Regions from separate parts of the Trichocoleus sp. FACHB-262 genome, predicted to be linked through region 4. Evidence: predicted binding sites of a transcription regulator. Region 4 holds the regulator's gene; each other region holds the start of a gene.
The links. Region 4 encodes NtcA, which controls nitrogen genes in cyanobacteria. Its sites were predicted from a motif close to TTTGTANNNNNNNNTACAAA; they were not measured.

Region 1: a site for NtcA is predicted at 2,069-2,088, ahead of H6F68_RS01850 (ammonium transporter). Genes of this name have one in related genera too.
Region 2: a site for NtcA is predicted at 5,186-5,205, ahead of H6F68_RS21105 (ChaB family protein). Genes of this name have one in related genera too.
Region 3: a site for NtcA is predicted at 3,900-3,919, ahead of H6F68_RS01660 (P-II family nitrogen regulator). Genes of this name have one in related genera too.

What each region holds. Positions count from the first base shown of each region.
Region 1 is NZ_JACJPK010000017.1:155,195-162,640, forward strand. It holds gene H6F68_RS01845 (ammonium transporter) at 265-1,821, shown strand; gene H6F68_RS01850 (ammonium transporter) at 2,134-3,537, shown strand; gene H6F68_RS29565 (GDSL-type esterase/lipase family protein) at 3,607-4,449, shown strand; gene H6F68_RS01860 (4-hydroxy-3-methylbut-2-enyl diphosphate reductase) at 4,596-5,804, shown strand; gene H6F68_RS01865 (amino acid ABC transporter ATP-binding protein) at 6,028-6,786, opposite strand; gene H6F68_RS29265 (hypothetical protein) at 6,808-6,942, opposite strand; gene H6F68_RS01870 (ABC transporter permease subunit) at 6,943-7,446, shown strand, end outside.
Region 2 is NZ_JACJPK010000090.1:137,919-145,364, forward strand. It holds gene H6F68_RS21075 (alpha/beta fold hydrolase) at 1-330, shown strand, start outside; gene H6F68_RS21080 (DUF4330 domain-containing protein) at 331-861, opposite strand; gene H6F68_RS21085 (M48 family metallopeptidase) at 1,246-2,118, shown strand; gene H6F68_RS21090 (metallophosphoesterase family protein) at 2,175-2,933, opposite strand; gene H6F68_RS21095 (DUF1995 family protein) at 3,119-3,832, opposite strand; gene H6F68_RS21100 (cysteine desulfurase family protein) at 3,886-5,055, opposite strand; gene H6F68_RS21105 (ChaB family protein) at 5,339-5,584, shown strand; gene H6F68_RS21110 (hypothetical protein) at 5,762-5,971, shown strand; gene H6F68_RS21115 (phospholipase D-like domain-containing protein) at 6,047-6,721, shown strand; gene H6F68_RS21120 (response regulator) at 7,067-7,446, opposite strand, start outside.
Region 3 is NZ_JACJPK010000017.1:106,834-114,279, reverse strand. It holds gene H6F68_RS01675 (diguanylate cyclase) at 1-1,193, shown strand, start outside; gene H6F68_RS01670 (phosphoglucomutase/phosphomannomutase family protein) at 1,275-2,729, shown strand; gene rdgB (RdgB/HAM1 family non-canonical purine NTP pyrophosphatase) at 2,798-3,376, shown strand; gene H6F68_RS01660 (P-II family nitrogen regulator) at 3,487-3,825, opposite strand; gene H6F68_RS01655 (hypothetical protein) at 4,067-4,651, opposite strand; gene queF (preQ(1) synthase) at 4,830-5,270, shown strand; gene H6F68_RS01645 (cytochrome c biogenesis protein) at 5,334-6,749, opposite strand; gene H6F68_RS01640 (cytochrome c biogenesis protein CcdA) at 6,752-7,446, opposite strand, start outside.
Region 4 is NZ_JACJPK010000086.1:386,209-393,654, reverse strand. It holds gene H6F68_RS19330 (folate/biopterin family MFS transporter) at 1-793, opposite strand, end outside; gene H6F68_RS19325 (putative 2-dehydropantoate 2-reductase) at 952-1,935, shown strand; gene hisB (imidazoleglycerol-phosphate dehydratase HisB) at 1,902-2,579, opposite strand; gene fabI (enoyl-ACP reductase FabI) at 2,689-3,465, opposite strand; gene ntcA (global nitrogen regulator NtcA) at 3,849-4,520, shown strand; gene H6F68_RS19305 (DUF3084 domain-containing protein) at 4,783-6,402, shown strand; gene H6F68_RS19300 (pre-16S rRNA-processing nuclease YqgF) at 6,484-6,927, shown strand; gene H6F68_RS19295 (DUF3146 family protein) at 6,936-7,199, opposite strand; gene H6F68_RS19290 (hypothetical protein) at 7,209-7,446, opposite strand, start outside.

The DNA.
Region 1 (7,446 bases), on a different contig from region 4:
AACCACCCCAAAAGGTGAACCAAGTACGAAATTGTTACAAGGGATACAGAACGAACTGCCCTGAAATTGGTGCAATCATTTTTACTTGCTAACCAAGATCTTTAAGTCTTTCTAGTTAGGCGTTCGGCTCTCGGAGCGGCGCAATTGTCGATTATTTCTAGCAGTCTGCTCGTAGCAAAGTTGAGGGTGGCTTTGCTTGCAGTCAGGCTGTAGTTTTCTGTGCGAGTTCACTGCCTTAGTTCACAAAGGAATCATTCACTGGCAATGTCAAAACTAATGCTCACCAAGAAGTCGCGGGGCAGACATAGACAGCTGTCCTTACCAAAAGCGGCCAAGTGGTTTTCTCCCAACTGGTACGCCAAAATGCTCTCACCAAGCTGGCAAGCCTGCATTCCTTTAGCCCTCGTCATCGTGCTGGCTTGGGGCTACGCGGGTGTCGCTCAAACCGCTCCTAACTTGACAGATGTAGCGAAGGCGACGTCTGACTTAAAAGTGGGCTTAGACACCATGTGGGTGATGGTAGCCGCAATGCTGGTGTTCTTTATGAATGCTGGCTTCTGCATGCTAGAAACTGGCTTCTGTCGCCAGAAAAATGCGGTTAACGTTTTGGCTAAAAACTTAATCGTTTTCGCTATGTCTACCATTGCTTTTTGGGTCGCGGGCTTCGGTTTGATGTTTGGCGGTGGTAGCGAGTTTATTGGTACTGATGGGGTCTTTTTCCTCTCTGGTGTTGACAACAGCCCAGCGACCCTGGATGCCTACCAAGGAGCCTATGGTTCACTGAACTGGGCAGGTGTCCCGCTGTTGGCAAAGTTCTTCTTCCAACTTGCCTTTGCGGGTACTGCTGCGACCATCGTTTCCGGTGCGGTGGCAGAACGAATCAAGTTTGTTGATTTTCTAATCTTCAGCTTGTTGCTCGTTGGAGTTGCCTATCCCCTAACGGGACACTGGATTTGGGGCGGTGGCTGGCTTGCAGACCTGGGTTTCTGGGACTTCGCAGGCTCAACGGTAGTTCATGCTGTGGGTGGTTGGGCTGCACTGCTGGGTGCGGCGATCTTGGGACCCCGCATTGGCAAGTACAACGAAGATGGCAGTTCCAATGCCATGCCAGGACACAATATTGCGATCGCCACTCTGGGTTGTTTAATTCTCTGGCTAGGCTGGTTTGGCTTCAACCCTGGCTCCACCATGAGCATCACTTGGCAAATCGGTCACATTGCCATGACCACCAATCTTGCTGCTGCCTTTGGTGGTTTGGCTGCGACCATCACCGCCTGGATCATCTTAGGCAAGCCTGATCTCTCAATGGTGATCAACGGCATCCTAGCAGGATTAGTGGCGGTCACAGCCTCTTGCGCCTTTATTCCAGTTTGGGCCTCTGCCATCATCGGCACGATCGGTGGAGTGATGGTTGTATTTGCCGTTCTCTGGATCGACCGTCTAAAAATTGATGACCCTGTAGGCGCAATCTCGGTTCACTTAGTTAATGGCGTTTGGGGCACGATCGCCGTCGGTCTGTTTGCCGTTGGTCCCAACGTCAAAGTGGGTCAAGATATCCTCTACACTGCTGGTCCTAGCACAGGTTTCTTACTGGGCGGTGGGCTGAATCAACTAGGCCTGCAACTCTTAGGCACCGCGGCTATTGCTTTGACTATCGGAATTCTCTCCGCTATCTTCTGGTTCGCTCTCAAGGCAACCTTAGGCATTCGCGTCTCGCCAGAAGAAGAACTCAAGGGTCTGGATATTGGTGAGCACGGTATGGAAGCGTACAGTGGATTCCTCAAAGATGCGGGTGGCATGACTGGTAGCACCATTCGCTGAGATTGAGTTTTCTAAATTTAGCTAACCTATCGGTTGCTAAATCAGCTTAGTTATACCTTCTGTCAAGAGCTTAGAGCTGCTAAAGGTGAGCCTTAGCAGCTCTTTTCTATGGAGTTCTCTTGATGAAAAGTACCGCGATCGCGATCTTCAAGAAACAGAGGTGGACAGCTTTTGGCGGTCAGGAGTAAATTGTCACCACGATATAAATTGCTACTGACTCTTCACTAATTATTTGCCACAGAAGATTTTTGTATACCTTGATACAGAACTGACTCATCAAAAATTGGTGCAATCAAATTCATTTCTCTTGACGTGGAAGGGCTAACACAAGTGTTGAAGAAAGGTTTGATGATCGGATCGATCGCTCTATGGCTTCTGAGTGGTCCCTTAATGGGAACGGCTCTAGCCCAGGAAGCGGACGCAAATCCTATTGATACAGGCGACACAGCCTTCGTGCTCGTTTCGTCAGCATTAGTATTATTGATGACTCCAGGCTTAGCCTTCTTCTACGGAGGATTGGTGCGATCACGCAACGTGCTCAATACCATGATGATGAGCTTGATCCTCATGGGCGTTGTCGGCGTCACCTGGGTCCTTTGGGGCTACAGCCTTGCCTTTGCTCCTACCTCCATCACCCCTGGAGCTGAGCCTGCATTTACAGCAAATCCCATCATTGGTAGCCTGAATTGGCTATTTTTGAACGGCGTTGGCACAGACCCCGACCCTGTGGGCTATGCCACAACCATTCCGCACCAACTCTTCATGGCCTATCAGATGATGTTTGCCATCATCACGCCCGCTCTAATTTCTGGTGCGATCGTGGAGCGGATGAGCTTCAAAGCTTACTTCTGGTTCGTGACGCTGTGGTCTACCCTGATCTACTCGCCCCTCGCTCACTGGGTCTGGGGTAAGGGTTGGATTGGTGCGATGGGAGCACTTGACTTCGCTGGTGGCACGGTCGTCCACATCAGCTCTGGTGTCTCTGCGCTTGTCGCGGTTTGGGTGCTCGGTCCTCGGAAAACTTACCCTGTCCAACCCGCTGCCCCCCACAACGTCCCCTACGTGCTACTCGGCATTGGTTTGCTTTGGTTCGGTTGGTTTGGGTTCAATGCGGGTAGCGCCCTAGGTGCTGGTGCTTTAGCAACGGTCGCTTTTGTGGCAACGATGGTGTCTAGCGCCGCTGGTGGACTGACTTGGGTGATTATCGAATGGCTACTCCGTGGCAAACCGACTGCCATTGGTATCGCTAGTGGTTTCTTGGCAGGTTTAGTCGGTGTAACTCCAGCAGCAGGGTTTGTTACTCCCATTGGCGCACTTTTGATTGGTTCCATTACTGCTGTTTGCTGCTTCTTCGCGGTTAGCCTCCGCGCCAAGCTTCAGTTCGACGATTCTTTAGACACTTTCCCCATCCACGGTTTAGGTGGCACCATTGGAGCAATTCTGACAGGCTTCTTTGCCACTAAAGCCGTTAACGAACTGGGTGACAATGGCTTGTTCTTCGGCAATCCTGTTCAGTTATGGGAGCAGATTGTGGGAGTGGTCGTCACCTACATCTTTGCGGGAGTTGGTACCTTTGTAATCTTGAAACTCCTCAGCTTGGTCATGGATCTACGGGTTAAGCCTGTAGTGGAAGACCAAGGTTTGGACGTCAACGAACATGGGGAAGAAGGCTACGGCCAAGAATTTGCCTCTGGACTCAGCTACAACAGGGAGTAGTCCCAATTTTTTGGACGAATACCAGATTGCGACTACAATCTGATTCAAAACGACGTTGAGTTTGCTTCAGTGCCTACTCGCTCTCGAAAAATTGTTCCTGCTTGGGCCTTGTTGTCACTCGCAGCGAATAGCCTTCTGCTATTGACTGTGCTGCTGCTGCTTCGAGGCCACCGCTTGCCGTCACTGGCGAAAGCTAGTGCTGCTGCAACCCAAAGCCAGCCACCGCGTCCCACGGCTTCTGCACCGCCAGAGTTAGGAGCGCGTCATCAACTCACCTATGAGCAATGGCTGGCTCTCTTGCAACAAGAAGCTAATGCGGCAGCAGCAGACCACCCCAAGCACCTAAATATTCTGGCTGGAGATTCTTTGAGCCTCTGGTTTCCACCCGATTTGTTGCCAACCCAGCAAAACTGGCTCAACCAAGGTATTTCTGGAGAGACCTCCGCGGGGCTACTCCGCCGTCTAGAGCTATTTGATGAAGCCCAACCAGAAACTATTTTTGTTCTCATTGGGATTAATGACCTGATTCGAGGGGTTGGCGATGCCGAATTACTCGAAAATCAGCGGCAGATTATTTACGACTTACAACAGGTGCATCCCCAAGCCCAAATCGTCTTACAGTCTATATTGCCGCACGCAAGCGATCGCGCCACCTGGCAAGGCAAAGAACGACTCAAAGCCATTTCCAACGATCGCATTCGAGAGCTAAATCAGGAACTAAAGGCGATCGCGGAGGAATATGGGGTGCATTTTCTCGACTTACATCCACTATTTACAGACGCTCAAGGCAATTTACGGTCTGAATTCACGACCGATGGTTTGCACTTAAGTTCTCAAGGTTACTTAGTCTGGCGATCGGCGCTCCAACTCTTCCGCCAAATGGAACTAGAACCCCTAGCCGCCCAACCCTAACTCTATATTCTGACTCCCAACTCCCCTTTTCATCCCTCCTCCTTCCGAAGAACTTCCCCTCAACACCCCTGCATCCTTCCCACCGCGTTCTATGATCAAGGGGAATTAAAAACGGTGTAGCGCCATCACTTCAGGGATAAAGCTGAATGGATACTAAAGCCTTCAAACGATCACTCAACAGTTCTGAGAATTATCATCGCAAGGGGTTCGGGCATGAAGTCGAAGTCGCAAACCTCTTGGAGTCGGAATATCAGAGCAGTTTGATTCAGCAAATCCGAGACAACGACTACACGCTACAACGCGGCGATGTGAAGATTCGGCTGGCAGAGGCTTTTGGCTTTTGCTGGGGCGTGGAGCGAGCCGTAGCGATGGCTTACGAAACCCGCCAGCACTTTCCCACCGAGCGCATTTGGATTACGAATGAAATTATTCATAACCCTTCAGTGAACCAACGTCTGCGGGAAATGCAGGTGGAGTTTATTGAAGTCAACCAGGGGCAAAAAGATTTTTCTGGGGTAGCGCAAGGCGATGTGGTAATTCTGCCTGCGTTTGGGGCCAGTGTGCAGGAAATGCAGTTGTTAAACGATCGCGGTTGCACCATTGTAGACACGACTTGCCCTTGGGTGTCGAAGGTGTGGAACACAGTGGAGAAGCACAAGAAGGGCACCTACACCTCAATTATTCATGGCAAATACAACCATGAGGAGACGATCGCGACGAGTTCGTTTGCAGGAATTTACTTGGTCGTGCTGAATTTGGCTGAGGCTGAGTATGTCTGCAATTACATTTTGCAGGGTGGCGATCGCGAGGAGTTTTTAGCGAAGTTCCGCAAGGCTTGTTCGGAGGGTTTTGATCCAGACAAGGATTTGGAGCGGATTGGTATTGCCAACCAAACGACGATGCTCAAGGGCGAAACTGAGCAGATCGGCAAGCTGTTTGAGCATACGATGCTGAAGAAGTATGGCCCGGCGGAATTAAATCAGCATTTCCTCAGCTTCAATACCATCTGTGACGCGACTCAGGAGCGTCAAGATGCCATGTTTAAGCTGGTGGATGAGCAGGTAGACCTGATGATGGTCATCGGTGGCTACAACTCATCGAATACAACTCATTTGCAAGAAATTGCGGTGGAGCGGGGCATTCCTTCTTATCACATTGATTGTGTAGAGCGGATTTTGTCGCGCGATCGCATTGAGCACAAGCCTTTACACCGGGAGATTGAGGTGGCGGAGGGTTGGCTACCGGATGGGCCGTTGGTGATTGGGGTGACTTCGGGGGCTTCTACGCCGGATAAGGTGGTGGAGGATGTGATTGAGCGGATTTTTTCGCTGAAGGCATCTGTTGCGGTTGGTTAGTTATTGCAAAATCAAGACTTGAGGGCACCTGCCCTCAAACTCCCGCTGAGGGACGGTTGCGTCCCCCAGACCCCCTCCAAACGAATCTGACTGTGGGCATTTCGATTCTTCTGTTTTTCTTCTGACTCCTGACTTCTTTTTCATCCTTCATCCCTACCCCCTCATCCCTCACTTTTCCCTTTCATCCCTCACTTTTCCCTTTCATCCCTCATCCCTCATCCTTTCACTCCCCCCTGCCCATTCGGCTCAAGAAGGCTCGCAACCGATCGCTCTGAGGCTGCGTTAATACTTGGCGGGCGGGTCCGGTTTCTTCGATTTGGCCTTGGTGGAGGAAGAGGACGCGGTGAGCGACTTCGCGGGCGAATTGCATTTCGTGGGTGACGACGATCATGGTCATGCCGTCTTCGGCGAGTTGTTGCATAACTTGGAGAACTTCGCCGACAAGCTCGGGGTCAAGGGCGCTGGTGGGTTCGTCGAAGAGCATGATCTTGGGGTTCATGCAGAGGCTACGGGCGATCGCGACTCGCTGTTTTTGGCCGCCGGAGAGTTGGTCAGGGTAGGCGGTGGCTTTGTGGGCAAGACCCACTTTGGCTAAATAGGTCTGGGCGAGTTCTACGCTCTCGGTGCGGGATTTGCCGAGGGCTTTTTGAGGGGCGAGGGTGAGGTTTTCGAGGACGCTGAGGTGAGGGAACAAGTTGAATTGTTGAAAGACCATGCCGACTTGCGATCGCAGGTGGCGTAACTGGTTCATTTTCAGTCGGGGTGCTGATAGATCCATGCCGTTGACGAGTAAGCGCCCACTATTGATGGTTTCGAGACGGTTGAAGCAGCGGAGTAGAGTGCTTTTGCCACACCCAGAGGGGCCAATCACGGCAACGACTTCTCCTGGCTGGACGGCACCGCTGACTCCCTGTAGAACTCTCAAGTCACCAAAGCTTTTTTCTACCTGCTCGAACAAGATAGCTGGGGTTGTGCTGTCCATAGGGCCAGAAGAAGGAACAGATCATTTAATGCTGATTCTAGCGACACTCTGCGGTTCAGCTTGTAAGATTGACGCAATCTCTTGATTGGCGCAGCCTTGGCGATCGCCATCATCCTGCTTTTCAACTGCGGCGGAGGGAGTGGAAGCTCTAAACATATGCCGAATTTTTTAAGGTCACGTTGGCTGCAACGGTGGTTTTTGGGTTGCAGTTGTTTGCTGATGATTCTGCTGGGTCACTCAGCTTCTATTGCTCAGAGCCAAAATGTCTTGAGAGTTGGGACGGAACCTGCTTTTCCACCGTTTGAGTTTCAAGCACCGGGGGGTGGGCTGCAAGGGTTTGATATTGATTTGATGCAGGCGACCGCGCAGGCGGAAGGGTTGCGGGTGGAGTTCCAGAGTTTGCCGTTTGATGGCTTGATTCCTGCCTTGCAAGCCAGAACCGTCGATGCGGCGATTAGTTCGATGACGATCACGGCTGAGCGGCAGCAAACGGTGGATTTCTCGCGGCCATATTTCAAGGCGGGTTTGGCGATCGCGGTTCGGGCCAACAATACCAGCACAACTGATCTGGCTAGTTTGCAAAACCAGACCATCGGTGTCCAGATTGGCACAACAGGCGCAGAAACCGCCCGCAAAGTTCCTGGTGCAACCATTCGCACG
Region 2 (7,446 bases), on a different contig from region 4:
GAGCGAGTTTATCCAGAAATTGTCGCAGCCTACTTAGAATCCGCAAGCCAAGCGAACGCGGAATATGCAGCACTGGCTTTCGTGCGCGGCGACTTATGTTTCGATCTATCCCAATACATCACCCAACTGACTGTGCCCACCGCAATTGTTTGGGGTCGCCAGTCACAATTTACCGCACCAGAAATTGGTCGGCGCTTAGCAGACTTGAATCCTCAAGCCATTCGGGTGTTCCAGCAGCTAGATGAGGTGGGCTTGACACCACATCTAGAGCTACCCGCCGTTACGGTGGGATTAATTCGGCAATTTCTTCAGAATCCTGACCTTAAATAGCTACTTGTCATTCAGTCTGATGTCAACCACACTGGCATTGAAGTCGTACAAAGTACCTTGTAGCTGCACAACACTGCCAATCTTGATCTTGCTATTGCCTAAAACAGGACCATCCTTGTTAACTTGGGCTCTACCACCAACCGTAATCAGCAAATCGGTGCTGTAAGACAGCTCTGAGCGAGGGTCCGGGATCACTTTAACAGAGCCGTCTGGTTGGGTAATCAGAACATTGCGAGGTAGCACTTGAACCGACTTGAGATCCACCTCACCGTATGGCTGATTGCGGATCACAAGGCTGGTCTTCTTGGCACCTTGAAAGTCTTGGATAAATCTTTGGGGGTTGCTGACACTCAAGCCCTTGGCAATTAAGTCAACCTCGATTGGTTTGGTTGCGTTGTTGATCTGAGCTACCGTTCCTGTTCCAGGTACCAAAAAGACGCCAATGATCACCAGCAAGATCACGAGGGCGGCTCCCACGTCGAGAATGCTAACTTTGCCGAATAGACGACCTTGAGAGTCCAAAATAGCCATACAAGCTTACCTTGCTGATATCTTAAGAAACGAATAAAAGAAATGACTGGGAATTGACTCTGACAATCCCTCAGAAAGCTGCCGCAACTCTGGTCAGATTACCATAACTTGCACGCCAAAGATTTAGGCAGATGGCGGTGTTAAATGCACTGAGCAAAGCGCAATTTTTAGGGAGCAACGGGCAACTGTTTCAACCGTTCCCTGTAACTCTCGCAATGAAATTTGTTGCTTTCGATGTGGCAACTTTGAGTCTTGGCTGTACGTCTAGAATCATCTATGAGGACAGATGAGGTTCTAGCACTTACAAACCTCTCAGACTAGGTCCGCCACTTCTAGTTCCCTTAAAGTTCAGCTTTTTTGCGTTCTCCTCGCACATCAGTGATCATGCTTAACCGCTTTTCTACTTTGTCTCGCCGTTCTGTCCGCCGTTGGCTCTATCCTTTTATTTCCTTGGCGATCGCCATTGGACTGGTAGTAGGTTCTCCCAGCCCCAGCCCAGCCTTACCTTGGGCTGACTTGATCTTCCGGGGAGTACAAATTATTCAACTCTCGAAAGTATCTGATCGCGAAGAAGTAGCGATCGGTCGTCAAATCAATCAGCAACTTATAAACAGTGAATTTCGGCTATACCGTAACCGCTCCATCAATGAGTATGTTGACCAAATTGGTCAGCAACTGGCGGCTAAAAGCGATCGCCCCCGTATCCCCTACACATTTCAAGTGGTAGAAGATAACCGCGTCAACGCCTTTGCCACAGCAGGTGGTTACGTCTATGTCACCACAGGTTTGATGAAAATTGCCGATAATGAAGCTCAACTGGCGAGCGTCTTAGGCCATGAAACGGGTCATGTGGAAGGCCGTCATCTCTTACAGCAAATGCGCCAAACGGCGATCGCCCGTGGTGTGGCTACAGCAGCAGGGCTCGATCGCAGTACCTTAGCGGGGATCGGTGTAGAACTGGCCCTCAGACGCCCCAATAGTCGCCAGGATGAGTTTGAAGCTGACGAAAGAGGCCTACGAATTTTAAGCAAAGCAGGTTATGCCCCATCAGCAATGGTTGCCTTTATGGAGAAGCTGCTTAAAGGCGGCTCACTTCCTACATTCCTGAGCACTCACCCTAACACCAAAGACCGCATTGAGGCGCTCAAGCGCAGTATCAACTCCACCAGTACTAGCAGCAGCAATACTAACCCTGGAAATGGCTTAGATAGTGCAGCATACAAAGCCAAGATTCAGCCTTTGCTAAGTCGTTCTTGAATTTGTCTCCCCTTCCCTCCTAGGGAAGGGGCTAGGGTCACGTCTCAACGCAATTCCTAAGAGCGAAGCATTTGGTGGCGAGCAATAATTTGGGAAGGCTCCACTTGAGCGATCGCTTCATCTAAAGGCAAGGTTCGGACTTCTTGGTGCCAAACATTGACCTGATAAACCCGACGATTGGTAATATCTACTCCGGTAAGCCAGCCGCTCTTTTGGTGATAGGCTCCCGTATCAATATCCAGCCATCCTTTTCCCTGAGCCACTTCCCCAGGTGATACTCCTGGCAACGTGAAAGTGATTGTATGCCCCGTCACAATCAATTTGTTTGGGAAATAAGGCTTGGCAATGCTGTGAAATTCTTCTCGAATCCAACAAAATTCATGAGAGCTTTGGTCTTCAATGGACATCTCTGGATGCACGCCTGCATGCACCAACCAAACATCTCCCAAGTCCATATACATCGGTAGCGTCTTGATCCATTCCAAGTGCTCGGCCAACAAGTCCATATTCTTATAGCTGGCTACCGTCGCTTGGCCACCGCTATATAGCCAAGCTTGCAAGCCTGGGCCAAAAGCTCGGCCCTTCGGAAAAGCATCAATCATCAGTTGCTCATGATTTCCGAGCAAGCAGTGGAAGTTACTTTTCTGAACAAAGTCAACTACTTGGGCGCTGCGAGGGCCTCGGTCAATCAGGTCGCCCAGGAAATAAACTTGGTCGTCCCCATCAGGAGCGATCGCCTCCAGCAAAATCATCAAGCCATCATAATGACCATGCACATCCCCGATGAAAATGCGACGGCGGGTAGATTCGCTCATCCGGTCCTCTCATGCAAAAACTTGAGCAAGGCTTCAGAGCTAGCCTAAATAGCTGCAATTTGCAATAAATTGAGATTGCAAAAGAGGAGCTATGGGAAGCACTGAACTCTTCTTATAGTATGCCCTGACTCACCTTGGCGATCGCACCGTAATTGTATCCAATGGTACCTCTCCTAAAGCCAGCGTTACTGGGTTAAGGCTCTGAGAAAACGCTGAAGTTCTGTCATAAAGCCTGTTTTAGGAGCTGGGGTAGGATCTTCAGGATTTCCAGTAGATTGGGCTAAAATTCGGTCGATTTCGTCGCCAGCGGGCTTGGTGGCAACTTCGGCAATTAGTTTATAGTCGTCCTCTAATTCTAGCCAAACCTGCCAAGGGCCGGGATAGCAACGCAGCAAGGCTCCATTTTCCAAAGGGCGAAGATAATAACAAACCTCGAAGGTGCTAAGAAACCGAGTGCGTAGCTGCCGCCCAGCATAGCCTAAGCCAACGGTGGCAATGTCTTCCAGAACCGGATTTAAGAGAACAAAGGGGCGTTCTCTGGCTTCATCAGCCATTTTTTGCACCTCAGCCACTTCTACAGAAGTTGGGGCGACCATGAGAAAGGCTTGGTCTTCTGGTAGCATCTTGCCCTTCAGTTCACCAATCCCTCGAATCTCAAAAGGCTTTTCCCCCCAGTCCCGCCGTGCCAGAGCCGCCGCACCAGCATCGGGGAAAAAAACTTTGAAGTTGGCTCCCAAATCTTCAAAAATACTCAAAAACTGCTCGGCGATCGGCATAGGTTTGAGTTCAGGGAAATTGAGTTCTACCTGTATCCGGCAAACACCAGCGTCTAGCGCTGCCTGGGTTGCAGTTTTGGCTTGCTCGATCGCGTCTTCAAGGTTTTTGGGAAGTTCAGCCATTGTTCAGTCAGATGCTTGAGGGCTTATGGGTGCCGAGGAAGATCACTAGCTTGCTAGGAGCGGCTCCCTACTAATTGTACGGGCATGAGTCGCTCTAGAACCTGCTGGAATACGGTGGCTGTCCAATCAATATCTGCGACTGTAGTATCTCGGCCTAAGGTGAAGCGAATACCACCTTTCGCCAAGCGATCGCTATATCCCATTGCCAACAAAATCGGACTGGGAGTTGTTTTGCCACTATGACAGGCAGAACCCGCACTAATCGCAATCCCCGCCAGATTCATTTGGCGCACCAAGGTTTTGCCATTTAAGGTTTCGCCATCGGTAGCCTGGAGACAAACGCTGACATGGTGCGGTAAGCGGTTCCAGCGATCGCCCGTGACAGTTACGCCTGGAATCGCTAGTAATTGATCAAACAAGCGATCGCGCAGCCGCATCAAGCGGGGGGTTTCGGTCGCTAGTTCCGCGATCGCCAGTTCTGCCGCTATGCCAAACCCTGCAATCGCAGGTACGGCCTGAGTCCCAGAACGCAGCTTAAACTCTTGCCCACCACCACCGATCAGCGGCACCAACTCCACTCCAGGTCGCACATACAAAGCCCCAGATCCTTGCGGTCCATACAGCTTGTGGCTGGACAACGAGAGCAAATCTACCGGAAGCTGCTGCACATCTAGCTGCAAACGGCCTGCGACCTGCACGGCATCAGTATGAAACAATGCACCATGATTATGAGCAATTTCACTGAGCACCTGGATGGGCTGCAAGGTACCAATTTCGCTCTGCCCGTGGATCACTGAAACTAAAACCGTATTACTTTGCAAGGCATGGCGTAAATCCTGAGGATTCACCCGCCCCTGAGCATCCACAGGTAAGCGAGTTACTTCCCATCCCCACTGCTCCAGCAAACGCACAGGCTCGGCGATCGCCGAGTGCTCCACGCTAGAAATAATCACATGTTGGGGCGTGGTGTACTGCCGCGCCACTCCCAGAATCGCCAAATTATCAGATTCGGTGCCGCCCGACGTAAACACGATCGCTTCAGGCGGAGCGTTGAGCAAGCTAGCCACCTGAAGGCGAGCCCGTTCTACCAACGTTGCGGCCCGACTGCCCCACTCATGCAAGCTGGAAGGATTGCCCCACTGCGCCGTCAAAGCCTGCTGCATGGCAGCGATCGCTTCCGCACGAGGGGGAGTTGTCGCACTGTAATCCAGATAGATTTGCATGAGTAGTCGCGTTCTAAAGCTTTAAATTAAGGCATTGTTTTCTTCCAGCATACCTTTCAATCCCAAGCGTACCGATTCAGTCAAGATGTCCCGCCTTTGGTTTAGGATTGGGAGCCCTTTGAAGCAATTAATTGTATCCCTAACGACAGAAAGAATTAAAGTTAGCTGACCCTTGGGGTAGAACGAACCAGCGTATCTAATTCGCTTCTAGGCTGAGGAACTTCCAACTATTGCTGCATAGGATGATCGCAAGTCTCAGTATGAAACGGAGCTTATTAAGCAAATGGCACCAGAACAACAGCAAGAGCAAAACCTACCTCAAGAAGCTCAGCAACTCCCCGAATCAGCCCAAAAGATCTTCCAAGCTGCAATGCGAAGTGCTCAGTCTGATGGTCTGTCTCAAGAGGGAGCGATGAATGTCGCTTGGACCACAGTCAAGCATGATTACATTCAAGGCAGCGACGGTAAGTGGCAGCGCAAGCCCGAGGACGAACACAGATACAAGTCAACGGTCGTCAGCGGTAACTAAAAAGTGTGGCAATTGCGGCTCTGGAGTGACTACAAAAAGCGTAGTTAAACTCATTCCAGCATCCCAGCTTACCTTAACCCCTCACAAAAAGTGTTGGGGTTATTTTTGATTCTTGTCTGAGACTAAGACGATTGATTTCGAGACATTACCACTCAAGTTGCAGGTGGAGCCGAGATAATGGAAACCGACGCGATCCTAGAAATCCGTGTACAGAATTTGCTCCTGAAACTGGAAGACATGGAGCGGAGACAAGACTCTACCGTTAAAGCAATTTTTCAGCTTTATGAAGCAGTGCGCTGGCTGAACGCGGGCAATCACGAACGAGTCACTAGTGAGCTGGAAGAGGCCATTATGACGTTACAGGAAGCCGCGAAGAAACCTCATTAGCGGCTAATGGTAATGATGCTATGGGCTAGGGCAACCTCTAGACATGCATCCCTCATTGCCGTCAGGAGCGTTATCTTGCTTTTTCCGGTTTCCCTGCGATCGCGTTTTTGCCTCAGTCTACTGCTGATTTTGAGCCTAACTGCTTGCCAACAAGTGCAGTCTCAGCCACAGCAATCTGCACCTGCACCACTGCCCCAAGATCCGTTAGTTCAGGCTTACTTCAATCACGAACCTGCTGCCAAATACACTGAGCCTTACCGCCAACAAACTCGCCCTGGCGATAATCTAGAGCAGCAAATTATTGACGCGATCGCCTCAGCGCAATCTACCGTAGATGTTGCCGTTCAAGAGCTGCGGTTGCCCAAGATTGTCCAAGCCTTGATCGATCGCCAAAAAGCAGGCGTAAAGGTACGGCTGATTCTAGAAAACACCTATAGCCAACCTTGGAGCGCGATCACCGAAGCTGAATTGGCTAAGCTACCCGAACGAGAGCGCAGCCGCTATGAGGAATACCAAAAACTCGCAGACCTCGACCAGGACGGCAAACTCACCCCAGAAGAAATTAATCAAGGCGACACTTTAGTCATGCTGCGGCAAGCGCAGGTGCCTTGGATTGATGATACCGCCAACGGCTCTGCTGGCAGTGACTTAATGCACCATAAGTTTGTCGTAGTGGATGGACAACGCCTAATCATCACTTCGGCCAATTTCACTACTAGTGGCCGCTTATCTTTAGCGGAATCGCTGTAATGCTTGCTGGGTAAGGGTTTCACTTTGTTAATGTTTCCACAAAGTAGCTTGGTTGGGTCAGGAAGTGAGGGGCTTGCGTAATCAGCAGATTAAGCGACACTGACTTCACTTGGGCAAATTGAATTAAAGAGCAGTGAGTATTTAAGTAACTAAAACATTACAAAAACAAAGCCCCGATCCCTAGATCGAGGCTTGTCTTTGAATATTAAATGCCAGCCAACGGTTTTAATATGCGCTTCGGGTACTAAATGCTAGCTGACGGCTTTTATACTTCTTATCTTCCGCGAAGACAACATTTCTGTCTATGGGGGGATTTACCCGCTTATTTCCCGCCTCAGCAACTCATTACCTATCGGACTGCCCTAGAACCTGAACGATGACTTCTATCAATGCATCCGGTAGGAGCGGCTTCGTGAGGTATTGCTGAAAGCCCAGTTCTAGCGCTCGCTCCCGCGCTTCTTTGCTTGCATAACCTGTCAAAGCAATAGCTGGCACCTGCCATCCTAGCTCTGCCTCCAATGTGCGTAATTCTCGAATGAGTGAGAAGCCATCCTCAAAAGGGAGGCCAATGTCACTGATTAGCAGGGTAGGGTGCAACTCCTTAAATAGCTCGATGGCCTCTGAAACTGACGGTGCCGCAGCGACCTTTGCTCCACATTCTTCTAGCGTGAAAGCCAGCAAGAAAAGAGTATCAATATCATCATCAACCACAAGTATTCGCTGCC
Region 3 (7,446 bases), on a different contig from region 4:
CTAAAGTACCTACGCCTCAGCCTACAGTTGCAGCCGCTCAGGCTTGGATGGTCGAGGAAGTTGAAACGCTAGAAGTAATTTGCAGCCAGGTAGTATTGGCGCTGAATGCGCTGCACTGGCGGGAACGTCTCGAACAATCGCGGCAACAGGCGGCCCTAGTGGGTCGAATTGTGCGGTTGCTGAACTCCAGCCTCAACCCCAATGAAATTGTGGAATGCATTGTGGCGGAGTTGGGCCAAGGGTTGAACAGCGATCGCTGCATTTTAGTAGATCTGCGAGGCGATCCAGTCCATATCTTGGCTGCTTGGGACCATCCAGAGCGCTGCTTTCAGCCGCTAGAGAATCGCCATATCGCCCGTGATCTCTGGCAGGACACAGTTGAGATGTTTCTCCAGGGTGCGGCTTCCTATCTGGAGTTAGAACTGAGCCAACAGGAGTCTGACCCGCTATTAAATTGGTTGCGTGAAATTCAAGCTTTTGCCGCTTTAATTGTGCCGTTGTTCGTCCAAGATGAGTTTTTTGGCGCAGTCCTGCTGTTGTCTTACGAAAAGGAAAGAGTTTACGAGCTAGATGAACTCCAGACGATTCGGCAGGTCGCAGACCAAGCTGCGGTAGCTTTGACCAATGCCCAGCACTATCAAAGCCTTTGGTTCAAGCAAGAAACTCTACGCTTGCAAAATAATTCCTTACAACTGGAAGTTATTCATGATGAATTGACGCAATTGCTAAATCGGCGATCGCTAGAGCGGGAGCTGGCTCAACTCAGCGCTCCTGCCCAGTGGAACTTGCAGCCGCCCTTCAGTGTGATTGTGTGTGATATCGACTACTTCAAGCTGATCAACGACTCTTATGGCCACTTAGTGGGGGATGAGGTGTTGTACAGCTTGGCCCAACGACTGCAAAAACAGCTACGGTTTGGCACATCCGCTTATCGGTACGGTGGTGAAGAGTTTGTCATTCTGCTAATGGATGTGACGCTAGACAGAGCCTTTGAAGTCGCTGAGCGGTTGCGGCTGGCGATTCGCTCTACTGCTTTCGAGACCACGATTGGACCGTTGGAAATTAGTGCTAGTTTTGGCGTGGCTCAGCAAGACCCCACTAGCGATCAAGATGCCTGGGATACGGTACAGCGAGCTGACCGAGCTTTGTATGAGGCGAAGCGTCAAGGTCGCGATCGCGCCATCGTGCTTTAGACATCCGTAAGTGCAAATGCTAGAGTTGAGCAGTTTAAAGAAACAGCGATCGCGAGAGTGTCTTTGGAGGCGAATTTGAGCATGGTTCACCCTTCCTCTGTGCCAGCAACCGACTCAATCAAATTTGGTACAGATGGTTGGCGAGGTGTAATTGCCGCAGACTTTACATTTGAGCGTTTGGCGTTGGTGGCACCGATTGCCGCTCAAGTTCTGGCTCAAGTGTATGGGGCGACAGGTAGCCGCACGATTATTGTCGGGCACGATCGCCGCTTCTTATCGGAAGAGTTTGCCCGTACGACTGCCGAAGCAGTGCAAGCCGCAGGCTTCGATGTCTTGCTAACCAGTACCTACGCACCTACACCTGCCTTTAGTTGGGCCGCCAAGCAAGAAAATGCTTTGGGAGCCTTGGTAATTACAGCCAGCCATAATCCGGGTAGCTACTCTGGCTTAAAAGTTAAAGGAGCGTTTGGAGGCTCAGTATCTCCAGAAGTCACCAAGCAAATTGAAGCCTTGCTAGCAACGCCACCCGCTGCAACTACTAATTCGCCTGGCACCATCCAAAGCTTTGATCCTTGGCCGAGCTACTGCGAAGCGATTCGCCAAAAAGTCGATATTGCTCTGATTCAAAATGCGATCGCCCAAGGCAACCTAGCTGTTTTTGCGGACGTGATGCATGGAGCCGCAGCGGGTGGCTTGGCCCAGATTTTAGGCATGCCGATTCACGAACTCAACAGCGATCGCGATCCACTCTTTGAAGGCGGCGCACCCGAACCATTACCTCGCTACCTCGACAAGCTTTTTCAACAAATCAAAACCCACCGAGCTGCTAATTCCAATCTGGCGGTTGGATTGGTTTTTGATGGAGATAGCGATCGCATTGCTGCGGTTGATGGCCAAGGCAACTTCCTTAGCTCTCAAGTGCTGATTCCGATTTTGATTGATCATCTGACTGCTCGTCGGGGCTTCAAAGGTGAAATCGTCAAAACAGTCAGCGGCTCCGACCTCATCCCCAAAGTAGCGGCTCTGTACAACCTACCTGTATTTGAAACAGCGGTGGGCTACAAATACATTGCCGACCGCATGATGGAAGCACAAGTGTTGCTGGGCGGCGAAGAATCGGGTGGTATCGGCTATGGACATCACATCCCCGAACGAGATGCCCTCCTCTCTGCTCTGTACGTTCTAGAGGCGATCGCTCAGTCTGGGTTGGATTTGGCAGATTTTTACCGCCAGTTACAGGAAAAAACTAACTTCATCTCTGCTTACGATCGCATTGATCTGCCCTTGGCGAGTATGGCTGTGCGATCACAGTTGCTAGAGCAGCTACAAAATCATCCCTTGACTGAAATTGCCGGACAAGCCGTGATTGATTGCAATACTGCCGACGGCTACAAATTTCGTTTACCTGATCAGCGGTGGCTCATGATTCGCTTTAGCGGCACCGAACCTGTGCTCCGCCTCTACTGCGAAGCCGCAACCCTCACCCAAGTTCATGAAACTCTTGCTTGGGCTAAGAACTGGGCCAACTCCTTTTAATGACCTAACCCCCAACCCCTTCCCTATTAGGGAAGGGGAGAATTGTTGTTTCTGCCTGACTTATTATCATGAGACCCCTGATTGTTGCTACTGGCAATCCTGGCAAGCTGCGGGAAATGCAAGAATATCTGGCTGGTTCCAATTGGGATTTGCAGCTTAAACCAGCCGAACTCGACGTGGAAGAAACTGGGGACACCTTTCTCGCCAACGCTTCTCTGAAAGCAGCGCAAATTGCTCAGGCCACGGGAGAATGGGCGATCGCGGATGACTCCGGTTTAGAAGTAGAAGCCCTAGAAGGTGCACCCGGCGTTTACTCCGCCCGCTATGGCAAAACCGACTCAGAGCGAATAGAACGGTTGCTGATTGAACTCGGCAGTGAACTCAATCGCCAAGCTCAGTTTGTCTGTGTCGTCGTCGTCGCTCGCCCAGATGGTTCGATCGCCCTGCAATCAGAAGGAGTTTGTCGGGGAGAAATTCTGCATGCTCCTCGCGGTACGGGTGGATTTGGCTATGATCCGGTATTCTACGTGCCAGAAAAGCACCTCACCTTTGCGGAAATGACCCCAGAGGTGAAGCGATCGCTGAGCCATCGAGGTCAAGCCATCGCGGCTTTAATGCCAAAATTGCGATCGCTGAAAGCAGACTGAGTTGCCCAAAGCAATAGGCTGCTTCTAAATGTTATAGACAAAAATAAGGTTCACCTTCTGAGGTGAACCTTAAACTTTAATGCCCTGAGGAAACCGATTGCCAGCCGTGCTCAGATTGCTTCGAGGTTCTTTTCCCCAGTCCGAATGCGGATGATTTGTTCCACTGGCGAAATAAAGATTTTGCCGTCCCCAATTTCACCCGTTCGAGCAGCGGTGATGATCTTCTCAACCACCATATCAACCTGGTCGTCCTCAATCACAATTTCCACTTTGAGCTTTTGCAAAAACTCAACCGTGTACTCGGAACCGCGATAGCGCTCAGTTTGACCCTTCTGGCGTCCAAAGCCTCGGACTTCAGAGACAGTCATACCAACAATGCCAGCATTCACTAAAGCAATTTTGACTTCGTCCAGTTTAAAGGGCCGAATAATAGCTTCAACTTTTTTCAAGTGCTTAACTCCTCAGACCGTTTTTCTACCAATTGACCAGCATGACACTTTCTATCACCGCTCAAACCCAGACTTTTGTATCAAAAAATACATTTGCTTGGGCAGGCATCGCAGTACTTAGCTGTACTTTATAAGACTTGACGCTGTCAACAAATTTTATCGTCTGACTAATCCTTTAGTCAGACCTGTTTATCTCTGAAGCGGATTGAAGCGGCTGCAATACATGCCTACCAACATCTATTTAACGGCTAGGTAAAAAAGGACGCACAATCAAGAAGCCTGCCCCAAAGGCTGAGACAACAATCAGAAAGATAACTGCTGCTAACCAAAAACCACCTAACTCAGGTGATTGCTCCCCTTGGGGACTACGACGAGGCCGTGTTTCTGCTTGCTCAGTAAATAGCTTTTCTGAAACCACCGTCGGTTCGGCTGGCTCTGGTCGAGGATTAAAACTCCGGGGCATGGATCGAGCAGGTTCAGGGGTGAAATAACTCGGCTCAACCACAATATCGGGTCTTGCATACGCTACTTCAGCCACAACACTGCGGCTGAGAGGTTGCTGGGAACCCGCTACCTTTTGTAACTGCAAAGCGGACTGAACAACTTTGTCAACTTCTGTCCGTAGTTGTTGATTTTGCTTAGCTAAATTTTGATTCTGATTGTTGAGGGAATCGAGCATGGCGCGGGTGGCTTGCAGCTCGGCAGCCAACTCGCGGTATACCGAAATAGGCACCGAGGGAGCATAACCATTAGCTGTAGCTTGCCCAGTGTAACTAGAGGCCGTAACGTTGCGCATTGGTGGCTTAGTATTGAGATGGGATGTCATAGGGTTGAGCTGAAATCCTACAGGGCAGCATCGGTCAATTAGTCGATTGATCTATGCCCCAGAATAGATGAAATTAGAGCAATCTAACAGCGATTCGTCAAGGAATTCGCTACAAATCTGCAAATTCAGCCCGCAAACTCAGATCCATCCATTCGTCAACGTTTGTCTTTGCATGACTATGAATCACTCTCCAGCCTCTCCAAATATGGTATTTGAGCCTGATGCGATCGCTGAATCTGCGTCTCAGGTGAAGTACGGAGAACGGCAAATCGCTGAAGGACAACTGATCACTTTTCCCAATCCTCGGCTGGGACGACGTTATGATGTCAGCATCACCTTGCCAGAATTTACCTGTAAGTGTCCGTTTTCGGGATATCCTGATTTCGCTACGATTCACATTACCTATGTACCTGATCAGCGCGTGGTAGAGCTAAAAGCGCTGAAGCTGTACATCAATAGCTATCGCGATCGCTATGTTTCCCACGAAGAATCGATCAACCAAATTTTGGATGATTTCGTCGCCGCTGCTGACCCTCTAGAGATCAGAGTTAAAGGTGACTTTAATCCCCGCGGTAATGTCCACACCGTAGTGGAAGTGCATCACCAAAAGGATCATTAAAGTTAGACAATGAGGGCAACCACAAGGGTTGCCCCTACCGCATATCAACCAATGCCCGAATTTCTAGCGGGCCGATGGCGTAAGAGCTTCAGCAGCGATCGCAGGCTTAGCAGGTGAAGAGGTAGGTTGACTCAGGCGATCGAGAATTTCTAGCAACTCCCGCTCAAAGGCAACTTGCGCCCGATTAGTTCTGCCACCGACATAGAAGCGTCCCTCTTTCTGCAAAGCCCAAACTTGCGAGTGAGAGACATAGCTCATCATGACGCTCAACATTAAGAGCCCAAACCCAGCGTAGACCGCCGGTATCCCTGGGTCAGCCTTGATTTGCAAACCTGTACTGCCAATTAAATCCACCACAGACAGCGTGACGCCATTCACATCGACCGCCATCCCTGAACGTACAGTGGCAACAAGCTTGCCTTGAATGTCGTAGATCAGCAGCATGCCTTGTAAATCTTTAGCTACAAGGGACACGCCAGCGCTTAGATCTGGTTTAGTAGGCACCCAGGTTCCCCAGATTCGGCCTGCACCGCCTGTTTCTAGCTGTCCCATAGGTAAGCGAAACACAGGACTTTTGTTGAGTCGGACTTGAGCAGCCGCGATCGCCCAATCCGCCTGATACAAAGTCACGCCTTTGTGCCGCAATGGCTCGTTCACATGAATCGTCTTACGCTTAATTTCCTGTCCTTGACTATCCAGCACCGACAAGTCTGAATAAAACTGATCAATCGCGCCCTCAGGCGTATAGTCAATCCAAAAACGATTCACCCGAACTGACCAATCTTTCGGCACCTGTGCCCCCGCCCAAGGCCCCGCATCCACAATGTTTTGAATCTTAAACGTGGCTCCACTGGGAATCATTTCTTGAGCCATAAAGCCAGTCATAGCTCCCCAAATAGCCCCCCCCAAGATCAGTAACATGCTGGCATGCACCACAATCGGCCCGACGCGTCCCACTAAGCCTTTGCGGGCATACAGCTTTTCTCCCTCTTGAAAAACTTTGTAGCGTTGCCTTTCTAAAAGAGGAACTAAAGCTTCTAAGGAGCCTATTTCCAACTCCGCGCTGAGCGCTAACTTTTGAAACTGGCGGGGCTGCTCATAAAATTTCCATTGTCGTGCCGCTTTTAGCGCCGGAAATTGGCGAGTAAACGTACAAGCGGTCAGACTGCCCCCAAACAAAATAAGGATCGCCAAAAACCACCAAGTCCGGTAGACATGATCCAACCCTACCGCTAACAGCACTTTCCAAGAGAGAAAGCCAAACAAAGCTGGGTCTTCGGGATAGTTCGCTTGATAAAAAGCGATCGATTGACCTTGCTCAATTACAGTACCGGAGATACTCGCCACCGCGATCGCTAAGAGCAGCACAATGGCCAACCGCAAATCTGCTAGCAGCGGCAGCAATTCTTTTTGAAAAAAGCGTTGAGGACCAGTCCTTAAATCCAAAATTTTGGATAGAAATGTATTGTCTGTAGTCATTTCTAGAAGGTTGCGGTGGGCAGAAAACGGAATAGCAGCGAAAAAACTCCAAATCCAACCAGTAAGGCTCCACTGGCAGGGGTAATCCAACTAGACCAGCGGCGGAGTTCCAGTAACTTTTTGATTGAAGCTGTGAAGGTGCCTGCCAAAATTAGCGGAGCTGAGTAACCCACTGTATAAGCTAACAGCAGCACACCTCCCATTACGGGATTGTGAGTAGTAGATACCCATCCTAGTAAAGTAGCAAGGACTGGAGTGCTACAAGGCGAAGCCACCAAACCAAAGGTTAAGCCCAAGAGATAGGCGCGGACACCAGGCGGTAGATCTGAAGGAATTAGTGCAAATCCATCAAATGAAGGTAGTTGAAGCGGCAGGGCTTCTAGAAGATTCAGCCCCATAATGATGGCGATCGCACTGACAACAATGGGTAAGCCAAGACCAATTTGGCCATAAACTTGGCCGAGAGCGGTTGCGGCAATGCCCAAACCTGCCAAGGTGGTAGCTAAGCCTAGGGAAAACCAAGTTGATTGCAGAGCTGCCTGCCAACGGCTTTTGGCTTCGTAACCCCCAATGTATCCAATGGTAATGGGCAGCATTGACAGCATGCAGGGAGTCAAACTAGTCAGGAGTCCAGCCAGAAAAATGACTACAACACTCGTCACCGTCAGATGGGTCAACTGCGTCGAAACGAGACGGT
Region 4 (7,446 bases):
TGGTTGTGAAGTAGAAAAAAGCAGAATCAGCCGTGGGGGTGGCTTGCCAAAGAAAGAGAAAAGCTGTGGGTAACCAAATTGCCTTCTGCGTCACTGCTTGGCGCAACTGACCTAATTGATGACTCACCACTGACCAGTTGGGCCTAGCACTGACGCGGGACTCAGCGATCAGGCCAGCTACGGCTGAGACAATGAGAGGAAAGGAAGCGGTAATAGCGAAGATGGTATGAGCATCAAAGCGCTGTAGCAAGGAGCCACTAAAGTAAGCAGTCAACAGCCCCCCTAGCGCCGAAGAGCCCCAACATAAAGATTGCAGCGAGCCCGCAGTACTCACCGACTCCTCGCGGGCCCGTTCTACCACCAGCGAGTCCACAATCACGTCGCTAACCGCTACAGACAACGAACCAAGAGCGATCGCGAGCGTGGCAGCCCAAGCCGTATGCACCACCGTCGCCAGAGCAATCCAGGAGCTTGCTCCTAGCACACCCGACAAAATTAGGTAAGGGCGGCGACGATAGCCAAAAATCGGCAACCCATCGGAAACAAAGCCAAAGACAGGCTTAATCATCCAAGGCAGCGCCGCAATTCCCATCAAGGCTGATACTTGCGCTGGACCAATCCCTAACTCATCTTTGAGAAAGAAGCTAATGGCTAAGCGAGCCAAGCCGAGAATGCCTTGCACAAAGTAAACCAACAAAATCGCTGTTAACTCTGCGCTTGGCTCCTGCCCAAAGAAAACTTTTTCTGTGAAAGATGACTTGATTTTGGACCAACCAGATTCAGAAACAATCATTGATAATTGTTCATAAATATCAATGCCTACCATGATAGCCGTCTGTTCTCTAGGCTGTCCTTAAATCCGCCTTGCGACCCATAAAGCTCTAGTCAGCCTAGGGCCACATCTCCTCATTGCAGTATGTTTGAACAGGAGTAAGCCGGGAGTTAGGAGCAATGGGGGCCTCTTTGGGTGCTACGCCCAATCGTCGTTATGCAATTTTAGGTACAGGAGCATTAGGGGGCTTTTATGGAGCCCGGCTTCAGCAAGCAGGCATAGAAGTCCATTTCCTGCTCAGAAGTGACTACGAACAGGTGCAGCAGCAAGGATTAGTGATCGAGTCACCCGAGGGGAATTTCACACTGCCTCAGGTCTATGCTTACCGTCGAGTCGAGGAGATGCCTCGCTGCGATGTAGTGGTGGTCGCGCTCAAAAGTACCCACAATTACTTGTTGCCAACCCTAATTCCGCCGTTGCTCAAAGAAGATGGTGTCGTCTTAGTGCTGCAAAATGGCTTGGGCTTAGAAGCAGAAGTGGCTCAAATCGTAGGTGCGAAGCGCGTCATGGGTGGGCTGTGCTTTATTTGTTCCAACAAAGTCGCTCCTGGCCACATTCGCCACTTGGACTACGGAGCTATCACCCTAGGTGAGTACGCAGCGGATTATCAAGCAGGTGGTGTCACAGAGCGCATGTCTCAGATCGCCCAAGACTTTACCCAGGCAGGCATCTCGATCCACTTGGCGGCAGATCTGCTTCTAGCCCGCTGGCGCAAGCTGGTTTGGAATATTCCCTTCAACGGCTTATCTGTTGTACTCAACGCCACAACTGATGCGCTGATGGCCGATCGCTACACTTATGCTTTGGCAGAGCAATTGATGCGAGAAGTTGCCTTAGGAGCAAAAGTGCAAAGTCGCGCGATCGCTGATGATTTCATTCAAAAAATGCTGGATGACACGGTGAAGATGAAGCCCTACCGCACCAGCATGAAAATTGACTACGACGAAGGCAGACCTCTGGAAGTCGAGGCAATTTTTGGCAGCCCACTCCGAGCTGCCCAAGCCGCAGGAGTTCAACTCCCGCAAATTGCCATGCTCTACCAGCAATTGAAGTTTTTGAGCGATCAGAATTACAAAACGCCTTTGGAACTGGGAATAGTGTGAGCCCGACGGGGATCGGTTTCTGTGGCGATCCGCAAGGCACGAGCGAAAGCTTTGAAAGTAGCCTCAATAATATGGTGTGAGTTAATGCCATCTAACTGACGGATGTGCAGCGTCATCTGGCTGTGATTCACCACTGCCACAAAAAATTCTCGTACCAGTTGCGTGTCGTAAGTGCCGACTCGTTCGGTGGGGATTTGCAGGCCATAGCTAATGTGAGGCCGACCAGATAAATCTAGAGCTACCTGGATTAGAGCTTCGTCCAAGGGCGCGAGGAAATTGCCAAACCGGACAATGCCTTTGCGATCGCCTAACGCTTTAGCCAGAGCTTGACCCAGGGTAATGCCTACATCTTCGTTGGTGTGATGGTCATCAATTTCCAAGTCACCCGTCGCTCGCACCTCTAGGTCAAACAGCCCATGCGAAGCAATCTGATGCAACATGTGGTCGAGAAATGGAATACCTGTGGCGGCTACACAGCGACCCTGTCCATCCAAATTAATGGTGACATGCACATCTGTCTCACCCGTTTTGCGACTGACTGAGGCCACTCGTCCTGAAAATACGGGTTCTAATGATGCTCCGTTGGCCTGCTCGAAGGCTGTGCGGTGCTCTTGGGAAGACGCTTCATGAATGCTAGTCTGCATAGGCCCTACTCAATACTGGGAAGTAAAAACTGGGAAGTAGAAACAGGAAGTAAGAAACTTTGAGCCTGCACAGGCAGGCCAAACGACTGTAGTCACTGAATGGCAACCACTACATCCCCATGATCTCATAGCCAGAATCGACATAGAGGATTTGCCCTGTCATACCGCTGGACAAATCACTGCATAGGAACGCTGCCGTATTGCCAACTTCTAGTTGAGTCACAGTGCGGCGCAGGGGGGCCACTTCCTCCACATGATGAATCATGTCCAGAATTCCTCCAACCGCAGAGGAGGCGAGAGTTCTAATCGGGCCAGCAGAAATGCCATTGACTCGAATATTGTGGGGGCCCAGTTCTGCCGCCAAGTATTTAACGCTCATTTCCAAGCCCGCTTTGGCAATGCCCATAACGTTATAGTTGGGCACCACGCGCACCCCGCCCAAATAAGTCAAAGTGACAATGCTGCCGCCTTCTGTCATCAGGGGTTTAGCGGCACCACTGAGCTGAATCAACGAATAAGTGCTGATGTCTAAGGCTGTGGTAAATCCTGGCCGCGAGGTGTTGCTAAAGTGGCCAGATAAGTCATCTTTGTTGGCAAAGGCCAGACAGTGAACCAAGATATCTAGCTTGCCCCACTTCTCCTTCACAGTCTCAAAGGTGGACTGAATCTGCGCATCATCTTGCACATTGCAAGGCACAAACAAGCTGGGTTGTAGCGGTTCAACCAGTTCTGCTACTTTTTTTTCCATCTTGCCCCGCTCATCGGGCAGATAGGTAATCCCTAGGTTGGCACCCGCTTTATGGAGTTGTTGGGCAATTCCCCAAGCAATCGAGCGATTGTTAGCAATGCCTGTGACTAAGGCATTTTTTCCGGTCAGATCCAGCATGGCAATCTCTTCGTTAAGGGCAATTACGAGAATACTCAAAGATGGGGGCTTAAAGATATTGACATCGACTGTCGCTTGTAGGGTGATACGCTGCCTTGAGTCCTATCACAAGATATCTGTCTTTAGGGGGAGTAAGATAGGGTCTAAATAGGCCGCTGACAGCCAAGCTCCGTTCGTTTGTGGTCCTCGAAACAGCAGTTAAATTCTTCAGCCATTGGCGATCGCTGGCAGATTGTGTATCAAATAGAACAAAAAATGACTCTGGAGTAAGTTTAAGTGTTCTAAAGTCATCAATTGCTTACAGTTGGCTCACCTTCGTAAGGTTCATCTCCAGACGAGCGGCCCATGAAGGTTGGAGAAGGGCATCGAAAAGGTAAAAGGATATGGTAATGACGCAGGATAGGCCGTTAGCATCTGTGTTTCGTCAACTGGGAGGCGGAGCATTTCCTCCCGTGATCGAAACGTTTGATCGAGGCAAGACGATTTTCTTCCCCGGTGATCCAGCGGAGCGTGTCTACTTTTTGGTCCGAGGTGCGGTCAAACTGTCTCGCGTTTATGAAGCGGGCGAAGAAATCACCGTAGCCTTGCTGCGAGAAAATAGTGTCTTTGGGGTTCTCTCGCTGATTACGGGCAATCGTTCCGATCGCTTTTATCACGCAGTTGCTTTTACTCCGGCGGAATTGCTGTCGGTGCCCATTGAGCAAGTGGAAAAAGCCCTCAAGGATAACCCAGAGCTGTCGATGCTGATGTTGCAAGGGTTGTCTTCGCGCATCTTGCAAACGGAGATGATGATCGAAACCTTGGCCCACCGGGATATGGGATCACGCTTGGTCAGCTTCTTGCTCATCCTCTGTCGTGACTTTGGTGTTCCTGGCCCTGACGGGATCACGATTGACTTGAAATTGTCGCATCAGGCGATCGCAGAGGCGATTGGTTCCACACGGGTCACAGTCACGCGCCTACTGGGGGATCTGCGGCAGGAGAAGATGATTTCCATCCATAAGAAAAAAATTACGGTTCATAATCCCGTCGCCCTCAGTCAACAGTTCAGTTGATCTGCTATGGTTAACCTCTAGTAATAACAAGCGCTTACAGCGACTTGAATACAGCTCTCTGGCCGAGGAAGGTGCTTCATGGCACTCCTGCGAGGAAACAAAGAGAGCCGTGATGCTCTCCTGACGCTGAGGCAAGGCAGCAACTTTTGCTATCTGGGTCTGCTTGTTGTCGTCCTACAGGTGTGATGGCACACAAAACTTCCAGGGCATGAGATAGGCTGTATCTGAGTTGGGTGTGAGCCAAATGGCTTCCTGAGGGTAGATGACCAGCGGGTACATCTTAATTGTGGCAATCTTGGTGTTGGGGGGTGTGATCGCAACGGTGGGCGATCGCATCGGCACGCGCGTAGGCAAGGCTCGCCTCAGCTTGTTTAACTTGCGTCCCCGCAAAACCGCGGTCTTGGTGACGATTGTCACGGGTGGCATCATTTCTGCTTCTACACTCGCCATTTTGTTTGCTGTGAGTGATCAACTCCGGACTGGCGTTTTTGAATTGGGCAAAATTCAGAAAAACCTCTCTAGGGCGCGAGAAGACTTAGCAAAGACGAGATTTCAAAAAAACCAAGTTGAGCAAGAGCTGACCCAAGCCCGCGCTGAGCAAGTTTCGGCCCAACAACGGCTAGATCGGATTAATTTGTTTCTTAAGGCCGCGATCGCTAAGCAAGCGACGACAGAAACACAGCTAAATCGTACCCAAACCCAGCTAGGCCGAGTCGAGGCCGAAAGAGCCCGCACCGAAGCTCAACTCGACCAAACTCAGAGCCAACTGAGCCGCGCGGAAGCAGAAAAGGATCGGATTGAAGATGCCAAAGACCGCACCGAAGCAGAACTAAACCGAACTCAAACGCAACTAAGCACTGTTTCTCAGCAAGCAACGGGACTCCGCTCCGAGATCGACCGACTGGATAACGAGCGCCAAAACTTGATTAAAGAAACTAAAGATTTAGAGGTTCAACAAGCCAATCTAGAGAAAGCTGTCCAAACCTTGCAGCGGTACTACCAGTACTATCAAGCGCAATATGAAACCCTACGCCAAGGCAACGTCGCTCTCTTCCGAGGACAAGTGTTGTCAGCAGGCGTCGTGCGGATCGTTTCTCCCACAGGCGCTCAGCAAGCAGTAGACCAGTTACTGCGAGAAGCAAATCGTAACGCTATCAAGTTGACCCGTCCTGGTGCTGGTCAAGTCAGCGAACAGATTATTCAAATCACCAGACCGGAAGTAGAACAACTGGTTGACCAAATTGAAGATGGTCGCGATTACGTGATTAGAATTCTCTCAGCGGGTAACTATGTCCTAGGAGAAAAGAGCGTTCAGGTGGTGGCGAGCGCTACGTTCAACCAAGTGGCATTTCTGTCTGGTGATGTCATTGCTGCCGCTTCAGTTGATCCATCTATCCTAACTGAAGCCGACATTCAAAAGCGGATCGAACTGCTGCTAGCCGCCACGGAGTTTCGAGCCAGAGGTGCGGGGGTACTCACGGAAGGAGTACAGATCGCTGCAAATGGTCCCAGCGTCACGGCAATTTTGAGCTTTGCCGAGCAGTTGAAGCAGTATCGCCAGCCGCTCGATTTAAAGGTTGTAACCACGGGTGTGATCTACACAGCAGGCCCGCTGAAGGTGGAGTTGTTAGCGATTCAGAATGGCCAAGTGGTGCTGAGTACTAGTCGGGACATTCCTCAACCCAATCGTCCTCAACCCAACAGCAGTCCATCTCCTCAACCCAACAATGCCACTCCTAATCCAAACAATCCAAACAACAGCGTGACTCAAGAGGACGCTAATTTTGAGTTTCAACATTCAGACCCTTACCCTGGAAAAGCTCCCAATTCCAAGCCGTCAGATGTCTCTCCCAGCCCCTTCGTCAGTCCTGACGATTTGTAACGGTAGGTCGTTACAATAAAGCAGAGTAACGCTGACAAGTTGAACTGTTTCCCCGCTCTGCTGGCAAATGATTAGAATTTCATGGTCTTAAATCCTCCCCCCAATCCTGATCAGCCGATCATCTTAGGCTTCGATCCTGGTCGCCACAAATGTGGTTTAGCTGCGATGGGAGTAGACCGGACGCTACATTACCACCAAGTTATTGCAGCGGATGAGGTGGTAGCTACGATTCAACAGCTCCAAAAACAGCTACCCATCTCGATCGTAGTAATGGGGGATCAAACGACTGCGAAAACTTGGAAACAAAAGCTAAGTGATGATTTACCCGATCCGCTCCGGGTCGTCTTGGTAGACGAGCGTTACAGCAGCTTAGAAGCTCGCGATCGCTACTGGAAGATGTACCCCCCTAAAGGCTTGTATCGTTTGATCCCTCAAGGGATGCGAACCCCACCGCGATCGCTCGATGATATTGTGGCGATTCTATTGATTGAGCGTTACTTAGAACGCCTAGTCGCATCTGCTTAAACTTAAGCTTAGAGCTGGGCGCGAATCGTGAACGAGTAGTCACCACCCGGTTCTAGTTGATAGTCACATTTCTCTAAAAAGCGCCCTAGGGGTTCTTGGATCAAAGCTCTACCGAGAGAAGGCTGCACTAATAAGCTGCCTTGCTTAAAACACCACTGAAACTGCCACTCAAATTGATTGGCTCTGACTTCCCCCTCAATTTTGCCCTGATTCCACGACTGATGCGTGATCCGGACATGAGCAATGGTTTCAGGTAGACGGTTAGCACTCACAGTCTCTACTTATCTCACTACAGGCTTACTAGCCAACTGGGCCTCCGCTTCCAGCACCCACAATACCAAACCTTTCGCTACCTGAGTAAAGACAACCGCATTACCTTTGGTAAGCAAACGTCCAGCCGCCTTTTGAGCTGTTTCCAGTGAGGGAAAAAACCGAACATAACTATAAAAGCACCCTTGATAACAAATGGCGCTCATCGGATTAGGCATGTCAGGCAGCTGAATATGGCACCGTTTCACC